DNA from 2 places in the Rahnella aceris genome. Region 1 is predicted to be linked to the other one. Evidence: predicted binding sites of a transcription regulator. Region 1 holds the regulator's gene; the other holds the start of a gene.
What was found. The regulator Fur, encoded in region 1, represses iron uptake genes when iron is present. The targets are predictions, from matches to a motif close to ATAATAATGAGAACNACTATCAA.
Positions count from the first base shown of each region.

Region 2: sodA (superoxide dismutase [Mn]) is a predicted target of Fur. The motif match lies at 4,446-4,468, and genes of this name have one in related genera.

Region 1 is NZ_JAADJV010000001.1:2,339,169-2,345,079, reverse strand. Features, by position in the region: gene chiP (chitoporin ChiP) at 1-760, shown strand, start outside; gene chiQ (ChiQ/YbfN family lipoprotein) at 774-1,109, shown strand; gene fur (ferric iron uptake transcriptional regulator) at 1,238-1,693, opposite strand; gene fldA (flavodoxin FldA) at 2,006-2,533, opposite strand; gene GW591_RS10715 (methyl-accepting chemotaxis protein) at 2,955-4,619, shown strand; gene ybfE (LexA regulated protein) at 4,696-4,977, opposite strand; gene ybfF (esterase) at 5,239-5,911, opposite strand, start outside.
Region 2 is NZ_JAADJV010000004.1:350,489-356,399, forward strand. Features, by position in the region: gene fdxH (formate dehydrogenase subunit beta) at 1-288, opposite strand, end outside; gene fdnG (formate dehydrogenase-N subunit alpha) at 301-3,348, opposite strand; gene fdhD (formate dehydrogenase accessory sulfurtransferase FdhD) at 3,494-4,336, shown strand; gene sodA (superoxide dismutase [Mn]) at 4,547-5,167, shown strand; gene GW591_RS19835 (methyl-accepting chemotaxis protein) at 5,439-5,911, shown strand, end outside.

The sequences.
Region 1 (5,911 bases):
GAATGACAAGAAAACCGGCGTTTCTTATATTCATTCGCTCGGTGCGAAATATGATTTTAAAAATGACTTCGTACTGGAAGGCGCATTTGGCCAGGCTGAAAGTTATGTCGATCAGTACTTTGCTAAGGCCTCGTACAAAATGGATCTGCTGGGCAATCCGCTGACCACCAGCTATCAGTTCTATGGTGCAGAAGACCGCATCAGTGACAAGAATGATCCGAACAGTCTGTATGACGGTCTGGCATGGTTGCAGGCACTGACCTTTGGCTATACCACCGGGCAGTTTAACTGGCGTCTGGAAGGGACGATGGTGAAAGCGGAAGGGAATCAGGGCTACTTCCTGCAGCGCATGACCCCGACTTATTCTTCCTCAAACGGCCGTCTTGATGTGTGGTGGGACAACCGCTCGGACTTCAACGCCAACGGTGAAAAAGCAGTATATGCAGGCGTATTGTATGATCTGGCGAAATGGGATTTACCGGGCTTCGCGGTCGGTGGTTCGTACGTCTATGCCTGGGATGCCAAACCGAGCACCAACGCCGCTTATGACCAGAGCCAGCGTCTGAAAGAAAGCGCATGGAGCCTGGATGCGCTGTACACCATTCAGGAAGGGCGCGCCAAAGGGACGTTGTTCAAACTGCATTACACCCAGTACGACAACCATTCGGATATTCCGAGCTGGGGCGGCGGTTACGGCAACATTTTCCAGGATGAAAAAGACGTGAAATTCATCGTTATCGCTCCATTTACTATTTTCTGAGGTCGCTATGTCGATGAATAAAGTACTGATGATCATGGTTTCGGCTGTTTTGCTGGCCGGTTGTGCACCCACCGCCGATCAGGCACAAATATCCCAAACGCGGGAAGATTACCGTGCCTGTATCAATACGTCAGAAGGCAATCCGGACAAACTGGCATCCTGCGAGGTGTTACTGAATAAACTGAAACAGGAAAAAGCCCACCAGCAATTTGCGGAACAAGAAACGGTACGTGTGTTGGATTACCAGCGATGTCTGACGGCGCGTAAAACTGGCGACGGTCAGGCATATGCTGCTGATTGCGGGAAAATCTGGCAGGAAATAAAAACGAACAATTCACCTAAGTCGTGAATCTCAGCAGCGAAACATACCCCGGCTTGCCGGGGTTTTTTATGCCTGCTATCCGGGCTCAATCTGCGTCGATATCAGACATAAAAAAACCGCTTTTCAGCGGTTAATTTAGTCAAAGCCTGTGCAGATTACTGCGCAGGTTTATCGTTGTGCAAAGAGTCATCTTCGCGGCAATCGCCTGCTTCACAGTGACCGTACAAATACAGGCTGTGGTTGGTGAGCTTGATACCGTGTTTCTTAGCAATCTCACGCTGACGACCTTCAATATATTCGTCACGGAATTCGATCACACGACCGCAATCCAGACAGATCAGGTGGTCATGGTGATGTTGCTGGGTCAGTTCGAATACGGACTTGCCGCCTTCGAAGTTATGACGGGTGACAATACCGGCGTCGTCAAACTGGTTCAGAACGCGGTAAACCGTCGCCAGGCCAATTTCTTCACCCATATCAATCAGTTGCTTGTAAAGATCTTCCGCACTAACGTGATGACCTTCCGGCGCTTGCAGCACTTCCAGGATTTTGAGGCGCGGAAGCGTGACTTTTAAGCCGGCTTTCTTCAGTGCGGTGTTGTTGTCAGTCATGCGGATTCAGTCCTGTTACTATGTGCTAATCAAGTTGAGGCATGCAGCCTGTGGCATCGGCGGCACAAAATTATTCGTTTAGTCTCTTCGTTTAACGCAATGTGCCAATTCTCGTCAACGACAGCCTGTTAATAAAGATCACAAATTGCCGGTCACATTTGGAATGCAACGACTTGATCAATAGAAAAAACAGAGGAACTCAGTGTACCTTGATACGACCGAAAGTTACAATTTTGTAGCAGTTAAATTGTTAATTTCAGTAATAGTTTGGCCCTTCAATTGTAGAATAAATCCTCAGGGCCAACAGGGTTTTTAGCCAATAATTTCAGAAAGGCTAAGTTCTTCTGTGATCTGTTTCACCCAGGCATCAACACGTTCGCTGGTCAGTTCGGGCTGACGATCTTCGTCAATTGCCAGTCCTATGAAGTGCTTATCATCCGCCAGGCCTTTAGATGCTTCAAAGTGGTAACCTTCGGTAGGCCAATGTCCGACAATCACTGCGCCGCGTGGCTCAATGATATCGCGCACGGTGCCCAGCGCATCGCAGAAATATTCGGCGTAGTCTTCCTGGTCACCGCAACCAAACAGTGCCACCAGCTTACCTTCGAAATCTATCTCTTCCAGCGTTGGGAAAAAGTCGTCCCAGTCACACTGCGCTTCACCGTAATACCAGGTTGGAATGCCGATAAGCAAAATATCGAATTTTTCCAGATCCTCTTTGCTGCTCTTCGCAATGTCATGCACCTCTGCAACATCTTTACCCAATTGCTTCTGGATCATTTTTGCGATGTTTTCGGTGTTACCTGTATCGGATCCAAAGAAGATACCTACAACGGCCATAAGATTACCTAACCTCTTGTTCTCAATGAAGTGCTCTGCAACGCAGGCAATAATAATGCAGATGATAGCAAACTCGTGCGGCGGAGAATATGCTTCTGCTCGCCTTCTTAACTGGGAAATAAGTTTATCGGGCAATATTTTTATGTGTTATCGCCTTTGTGTGCTTTCACCTGCGGCGAATTAACCTCAGGGTTAATGAGGTCAAAAGCAAGTTTGAGAAATAAGTTGTCACAATACTAAATTTCGAGAACATTCCGCCGATAGATGATTCGGGAGCAATCTCAACATAATAAAGAAATCGATGCCCGGAGAGGTGTTCAAACATGTCCTGGGGCACTTGCCTGCTGGTTACCTGTCTTGATTCTCCGCATCCCCGTCAATCCTCAGGCCAGAAACAGACATGTTTCGAGAGAGGCATATCGTGCAGTTTTTAAAAAATATCACCATCAGGGCCGCTTTATTAACCATTCTTGGCATCTTTTGCGTCATGTGGGCAGGTGTTTCCCTTTACACCGTCACCTCACTGGACACACTGACCCAAAATACCAAAAATAGTACCGAGCTGGTCAACAATATGGCGCTGATCAATAAAGGAAATGATCAGTATTTTCGTACCGTGACGCGCCTGAGCCGCGCCGTGGCACAGCTTCAGGCCGATCCGTCAAAAGGTCCGGAAATTTTTGATACCGCCAAACAATCACTCAGCGGGCTGACGCAGGCTCTGGCCAGTTTTAAAGCGGCACCGCATCCGGGGCTGGAAGATTCCTCCGTGCAGGAATTAATCACCAGTTGGGAAAATCTGATCACGCAGGGCGTCACGCCATTGTTCGACGCAGCCCGCAGCAAAAATACGGAGTCCTATAACCAGCTAGCCAATTCCACCGTGCCTGCACTGAGCCGCAGCTTTGGCTCATCAATGGAAAAAGTCAGCGGTCAGATCGCTGTCGATTTTGATGCGGCACAACGGCAATCCACCCATCTGACGTCATTTAGCAAAGTGATTCTGCTGACGGCATTTGGTATCGGGCTGGTGATTTTATTGCTGACTGACCGTTATCTGGTGATGGCGCTGGTGAAGCCGCTGGATAAAATCCGCGGTCACTTCGCGGTGATCGCCAGCGGCGATCTGACGTTTTATCTGGAAGAATTCGGTAAAAACTGCGCCGGTAAGCTGATTCCGTTGCTGAACGAGATGCAGTTGAGCCTGGTCAATACCGTTCAGACCATCCGCAACTGCACCAATCACATCTATCAGGGCGCGTCAGAAATTTCAGCCGGGAACAACGATTTGTCTTCCCGTACGGAAGAACAGGCGTCGGCGCTGGAAGAAACCGCTGCCAGCATGGAAGAACTGACGGCTACCGTTAAACACAATGCCGATAACGCGCATCACGCCAGCCAGCTGGTGATGGAGGCTTCCACCACCGCGCAGAAGGGCGGCAACATCGTGGCAGACGTGGTCAGCACCATGAAAGATATCTCCGGCAGCTCGAAGAAAATTGCTGAAATCACTTCTGTGATTAACAGCATCGCTTTCCAGACCAACATTCTGGCGCTGAATGCTGCCGTCGAAGCGGCACGTGCGGGCGAGCAGGGGCGCGGTTTTGCAGTGGTTGCCAGCGAAGTGCGCAATCTTGCACAACGCAGTGCGCAGGCGGCGAAAGAAATCGAGCAGCTCATCAGCGAATCGGTTTCCCGCGTCGACAGCGGTTCGAAATTGGTTGAAAACGCCGGTCAGACGATGAATGAAGTGGTGCGCTCAATTACGCATGTCACTGACATCATGGCGGAAATCGCCTCTGCATCCGATGAGCAAAGCAAAGGAATCAGTCAGGTGGCGGTTGCCGTCACAGAAATGGACAGCGTCACACAGCAGAACGCCGCGCTGGTAGAACAGGCGTCGCAGGCTGCAGTATCACTGGAAGAGCAGGCTTCATTGCTGAACAATGCCGTTGCTACGTTCAAACTTAAAGATAGCGTGACGAGCGTCGGTTCACGTCCGGGGAAGTCAATTTCCGCACCGTTATTGCGTCCGGATACCAGCATGCTTTCGGCGAAAAGTGCTGAAAACTGGGAAACGTTCTGAGCAGGAAGACGTGAATTAATATGGAATAAGTAAGAAAAAACAAACGGGTAGCCTGAGAGGGTTACCCGCTTTTCAATCAGCCTTCATGACCGTTAAGATGCGACAGCAGCATCTCTTCAATCAATTCGCTACGACTGATATTGCGTTCTTCTGCCAGCTTATTGAGCATATCAACAGCATCGGCATTCATTTTCAGCTCCACACGACGCAGGCCGCTCGCTTTATCGCGGCGTAACTGGTTGCGCTTATTGATCCTGAGCTGTTCATCACGGGATAGCGGATTTGTTTTTGGACGCCCCGGACGACGGTCATCTGCGAACAGATCAATCGTCGTGCGATCCAGTTGTTCTTTTGCCATAGGTAGCGGTACAACCAGGGAAGTTTTTACATCGGAAAACCGCAAGCCGGTTCCTGACGAGCGTTTCACACATTTCGGGCTAAGAAACCCTGACCCAATTCACCTCCCGCGACTCACTGTGAGTAAACGGGGCGGCAAAATTATAGCGCGCAATCATACACTGGCGCACCAGGGGTTCACAACGCCTGATTACCCTGATTTCATGATAACTTCTTAAGTTGTGCAGACTTTTTGCACAATTTATCCCCAGGATGTTAAACCTCAGGCCGCATCGATGAAACGGTGCACCGCGCGCAGTACTGCATCGGGTTTTTCCGCGTGCACCCAATGACCGGCTCCCGCCACCACATGCGCTTTGGCCTGCGGAAATTGTCGGGCAATCGCGTCGCGATATTCATCCTGCACATACGGCGATAGCCCGCCACGGATAAACAGCGCCGGGTGATCCCACGGAGGCACGTCTTCCCAGCCGGTAATAGTTTCGTATTCACTGAGCAGCACCGGCACGTTAAAGCGCCATTCTCCCTGCTGGAATGATTTGAGCAGGAACTGGATCACGCCGTCTTCCTTTATATACGTGCGCATGCATTCGGTAGCGGAGGTACGGTCGCGGAGTCCTGCCTCGGTCACGGCATTAATCGCCGCAAAAATCTCATCATGGCGACGCACGTGATAATCCACCGGCGCGACATCAATGGCGATCAACTTTTCGATACGGTCGGGGATCAGTGCCGTCAACGCCATCGCCGCTTTCCCACCCATTGAATGGCCGATCACAATGACTTTTTGGAAACCAACAGCATCCAGCGTTTCCACTAAATCCTGCGCCATGGCGGCGTAAGACATTTCATCAGAACGTCCTGACTGGCCGTGATTACGCAAATCCACCTGTAACACGTTATGCTGTTGTCTCAGGTCCCGGGCCAGAATGCCC
Region 2 (5,911 bases), on a different contig from region 1:
GCGGATCAGCCATTCCAGCTTGCCGTTTTGTTCCACTTCGGAGAAACGCATCACCGTCCAGGATTTCGCACTGAGATCCATCGGGTTATCGTAAACGCCGGTATTAAACCCGACGTCATCGCGCAGGTCGTTCCATTCGGAACAGGCGACCTGACAGCCTTTACAGCCGATGCAGGTGGTGACATCGATGAGTTTCGCCACTTCCTGCTGATGATCACGGGCACGCGGCGCTGGCGTGAACCCGTTGGTTGCGGACTTACGAAGTATGTCCTGTGATTGCATTGCCATAATTCGCCTCCGTTAGACCTTTTCCACGTTAACCAGGAACGCCTTAAACTCCGGCGTTTGCGAGTTAGCGTCACCGACTGACGGCGTCAGCGTGTTGGCTAAATAACCTTTACGCGTTGCGCCTTCAAAACCCCAGTGGCAAGGGATGCCAATGGTATCAACGTGCTTACCGTCGATGGTCAGTGGCCGGATGCGTTTGGTCACCACGGCTTTCGCCACGATGAATCCGCGCTTCGAAGACACTTTCACTTCATCGCCCTGCGCAATGCCCTTCGAGGCGGCCAGACCTTCGCCGATCTCGATAAACTGTTCTGGCTGCGCAATGGCGTTCAGCAACGCGTGTTTGGTCCAGTGGCGGAACAATTCGGTGATCGAATAGGTGGTCGCCACATACGGGAAGTCTTTGGCGGTGCCCATATTCGGCAAATCGCTGGCAAAAATGCGCGCGACCGGATTGGAAATCACCGCCGGATGCAACGGGTTGGTGCCAATCGGTGATTCGATCGGTTCGTAATGCTCAGGGAACGGGCCGTCGGCCATTTTGTCAGTGGCGAATAAACGGCCGACGCCTTCCTGTTGCATGATGAATGGCCCGACACCGGACCCCGGCGCGGCGGTGCTGTAATCCGGGACATCAAAACCAATCCACTTCGCGCCATCCCAGCGGATGATTTCGCGTTTCGGATCCCACGGCTGGCCCTGCGGATCAGCGGACGCACGGTTATACAGAATGCGGCGGTTGAGCGGCCAGCACCACGCCCAGCCGGACGTACAGCCCAGACCGGAAGGATCGGCGTTATCGCGGCGCGCCATCTGGTTACCGGCTTCCGTCCAGCTTCCCGTGTAAATCCAGCAGAAACTGGCGGTGCTGCCGTCATTTTTCAGATGGGCAAACGTCGAAAGTTGCTGGCCTTTTTTCGCCAGCAGATTGCCCTGGTCATCATGAATATCAGCCAGCGCTTTGCCGTTGGCTTCGCGGGCGATTTCTTCCGGCAGCGGGTCGAGCGGATCCTGATAATCCCACGCCATATTCATTACCGGCAGCGGATTGGCACCGCCCTCTTTCTGGTACAGCTCACGCAGTTTCATAAACAGACGGGCGATAATTTTGCCGTCGTGCAGCGCTTCACCCGGTGGCTCAGAGGCCTGGAAGTGCCATTGCAGCCAGCGACCGGAGTTCACAATCGAACCGTTTTCCTCTGCAAAACAGGAAGACGGCAGACGGAACACCTCGGTCTGAATATCGGCGGTCTGCACGTCGTTCATTGCACCGTGGTTTTGCCAGAAGTTTGAGGACTCAGTCACCAGCGGGTCGATCACCACCATATATTTGAGTTTCGAGAGTGCACGCGAGGATTTGTTTTTGTCCGGGAAGGCCGCCAGCGGGTTGAAGCCCTGCACGATATACCCGTTCAGCTTGCCTTCGGTCATCAGCTCGGCCTGTTGCAGCACGTCGTAGCTTTTGTCCCATTTCGGCAGCCAGTCAAAGCCCCAGTCATTTTCCGCCGTGGCGTGATCGCCCCAGAAGCTTTTCATCATACTGACGAAAAAGTTCGGCGTGTTTTTCCAGAAATTGACCTGTCCATCCACCAGCGGTGCGGGCGTAATCTGATGCAGATAATCAGTGAAATTAGTCTGTTTTTCCGACGGCAAAGGCATGTAACCCGGCAGATTCAGCGACAGCAAACCGAGGTCGGTATAGCCCTGAATATTGGAGTGACCACGCAGGGCATTCACGCCGCCGCCCGGCATACCAATGTTGCCAAGCAGCAACTGGATCATCGCCGCACAGCGGATGGTTTGTGCGCCGCCGGTATGGTGCGTCCAGCCCAGCGCATACAAAATGGTCGAGGTTTTATCGCGCGCGCAGGTTTCCGCCAGAATGGAGCTGATCAGCAGGAAATCTTCTTTCGAGGTACCGCACAGACGTTCCACCAGTTCCGGCGTGTAACGGGAAACATGCTCTTTCAGCAAGTTCCAGACACAGCGCGGGTCCTGCAACGTTTTATCCTGTTTCGCGAAGCCTTTTTCATCCAGCTGATAGTGCCAGCTTTCTTTGTTATAGGATTTTTTCGCCGCGTTAAAACCGCTGAAAAGACCGTCGTTGAATTCATAATCTTCACGTACCAGCAGGCTGGCATTGGTGTATTCCAGGACGTATTCGGTCTGAATTTTATTGTGGGTGATCAGATAATTGATCATGCCGAGCAGGAAGGCCGTGTCAGAACCAGCGCGAATCGGCGCGTAGATATCGGCCACCGCAGCACTGCGGTTAAAGCGCGGATCGACGACGATGACTTTGGCGTTATTTTTGGTTTTGGCCTCAATCACCCATTTGAATCCGACCGGATGCGCTTCTGCCGCATTTCCGCCCATAATTAAAATCACATTGGCGTTTTTGATGTCGACCCAGTTGTTCGTCATCGCACCGCGACCAAAGGTTGGCGCTAATGCCGCCACGGTCGGGCCATGACACAGACGGGCCTGACAGTCGATCGCCACCATACCCAGCGCGCGGGTGAATTTCTGATCCAGCAGACCGGTTTCATTACTGGCCGCAGAAGAACACAGCATGCCGGTGGTCAGCCAGCGGTTGACCGTCACGTTGTTTTCATTTTTCTCGACGAAGTTGGCGTCGCGGTCATCTTTCATCAGGCGGGCGATACGGGAAATCGCCTCGTCCCACGTGATGCGCTGCCATTTATCGGAACCGGGAGCGCGGTATTCCGGATATCTGAGACGGCCTTCGCTGTGGATGTAATCCAGCACGCCTGCGCCTTTCGGGCACAACGAGCCACGACTGACCGGATGATCGGCGTCACCCTCTACGTGGAAGATATTTTCAGTGACGTTTTTCGCGCCATCGCCCTGGCTGTAAATCAGTATTCCGCAACCTACGGAACAGTAAGTGCAGTTGTTGCGGGTTTCACGGGAGCGAAGCAGTTTGTATTGGCGGGTTTCCGCCAGCGCCATGGTAGGAGTAAATCCTAATAATGCCGCCGTGGTGCCGGCCATACCACCCGCACATATTTTGAATAATTGTCTTCTGCTGACTTGCATGAAAGACTCCTTCCCATCATCTGTTAACACATTGCTTTTCAAATTGGCGCTTTCCGCAGCTGATGCGGAAGCGTTAAAATTAAAGCCAAGTACCCATAGTTTTTGTACGGCTTATGTAGCCGGAATGTTTATAAGGTTATTGCTAATGGATGTCCATCAAGTAAACGAACTGGGCGAAAAAGATGACAAAAAAGTGACTCAGATCATCGGAGCCAGCCAAAAAACGGTGATGCAGCGCGCACATCTCAATGAGCCGGAAGATGACTGGATTGCTCAGGAAGTGCCCGTTGCGCTGGTTTATAACGGCATTTCGCATGTGGTCATGATGGCTTCACCGAAAGATCTGCACGCCTTTGCGCTGGGCTTTTCGCTGTCAGAAGGGATTATTGAATCGGTCAGTGATATTTACGGGATGGAGGTGACACCAAACTGTAACGGGATTGAGGTTAACATCGAATTATCGAGCCGCCGTTTCGCCGGGCTGAAAGAACGCCGCCGCGCCATGGCGGGCCGTACCGGGTGCGGCGTCTGCGGCATCGAACAGTTAGGCGATTTATTCCGCCCGCTCGCGCCGCTGCCGTTCAGTCAAACCTTTGATCTGGCAAATCTGGACAACGCGCTGCACCAGCTGAAATCCGTGCAGGAAATCGGCCAGCTCACCGGCTGTACCCACGCCGCCGCGTGGATCACGCCGGAAGGTGAATTACTGGGTGGCTGCGAAGATGTGGGCCGTCATGTGGCGCTCGATAAAATGCTCGGTATGCGTGCCAGACAAAACGACTGGATATCCGGCGCCGCGCTGGTATCAAGCCGCGCCAGCTATGAAATGGTGCAGAAAGCCGCGATGTGCGGCATCGAAATCCTGTTTGCCGTCTCCGCCGCCACTACGCTCGCAGTCGACGTTGCCGAAAAATGCAATCTGACGCTGGTCGGTTTCAGTAAACCGGGACGGGCAACGGTGTATACGCATCCGCAGCGGTTACGTTAACTCTCTCTAAGCACCGCGTGCCTTTAGACAATTTAGGATTGTTTGCGGTTATCTGGTTCTAAGCCCCGTATAACAGGCGCTTACGAGTACCCGCACAAAGCATGGAGCATAGATAATCATTTTCAATATCATTTAATTAACTATAATGATCCGACTGATTACGCGGTGCTCACAATGACGGTGCCGCCCTACACTATGGAGACGATGAACATGAGTTATTCACTGCCATCACTGCCTTACGCATACGACGCACTCGAACCGCATTTCGACAAAGAAACGATGGAAATCCATCATACTAAACATCACCAGGCTTACGTGAACAACGCTAACGCTGCGCTGGAAAGCTTGCCGGAACTGGCTGCATTGCCGGTTGAAGAACTGATCACCAAACTGGATCAGGTTCCTGCAGACAAGAAAGTTGCACTGCGTAACAACGCAGGCGGCCACGCTAACCACAGCCTGTTCTGGAAAGGCCTGAAAACCGGCACCACCCTGCAGGGCGAACTGAAATCTGCGATCGAACGCGATTTCGGCAGCGTTGACGCTTTCAAAGAAACTTTTGAGAAAGCAGCGACCACTCGTTTCGGTTCAGGCTGGGCATGGCTGGTGCTGAAAGACGGCAAACTGGCGGTTGTTTCTACTGCTAACCAGGACAGCCCGCTGATGGGCGAAGCCATTTCCGGCGCTTCCGGTTACCCGCTGCTGGGCCTGGACGTGTGGGAACACGCTTACTACCTGAAATATCAGAACAAACGCCCTGATTACATCAAAGCCTTCTGGGCTGTTGTAAACTGGGACGAAGCAGCAAAACGTCTGGCTGAAGCGAAGTAATTTCGCCCTGCCGCCCTTCGCGGGCATGATGATGTTTTCGCCAATGGCGGGTCAGTGACCCGCCTTTTTTATGTCCTGAATTTGTATGCATGATCACTGTTTTACAGCGAATTATTCTTCCGTTTCCCACCATTATTAGACCCCGCTCGCATTAATCAAAAATACGCCACAGATCCTATAAAGTTTATTAAACAACCTACCGATAGATTGTTCACAAAGGCGTCACAAAAACGCATGTCTATTTAAAAGGGATGTTTGACGGAGAATGATTATGAGTAACGGATCGGGTCTTTCGCAGTGGATGAACAATCTCAAGGTCGGCACCAAACTGGGTCTGGGTTTCGGGCTGGTGCTTTTGATCGCGGCCGTCATTACCACTGCGGGAATGATTAAATTTAACGACATCAGTCAGCGTGCGGAAAAAGTCGATTTCAGTAATCAGATGAACGCATTACTCAATGATGCCCGCCTCAGCCGTACGCTTTATCAGCTCAATTACAATCCGGCATATCTCAAACAAAATCAGGACAACATTGACGCGCTGTCGCAACTGATTGAGCAGTCGAAAGACAAGCTGAAATGGGATGCCGCTGGGCAGGCAGAACTGGAGCAGGTGCCGGTAAAAATTCATGAATATCAGCAGGCACAAGCCGCATTTAAAGAAGCCGTCGACCGCAAAGATGCGGTACGCGCCAGCTGGAATCTTTCCGAAACCGAAGCCGTTGTGAAACGTTTACAAGATCA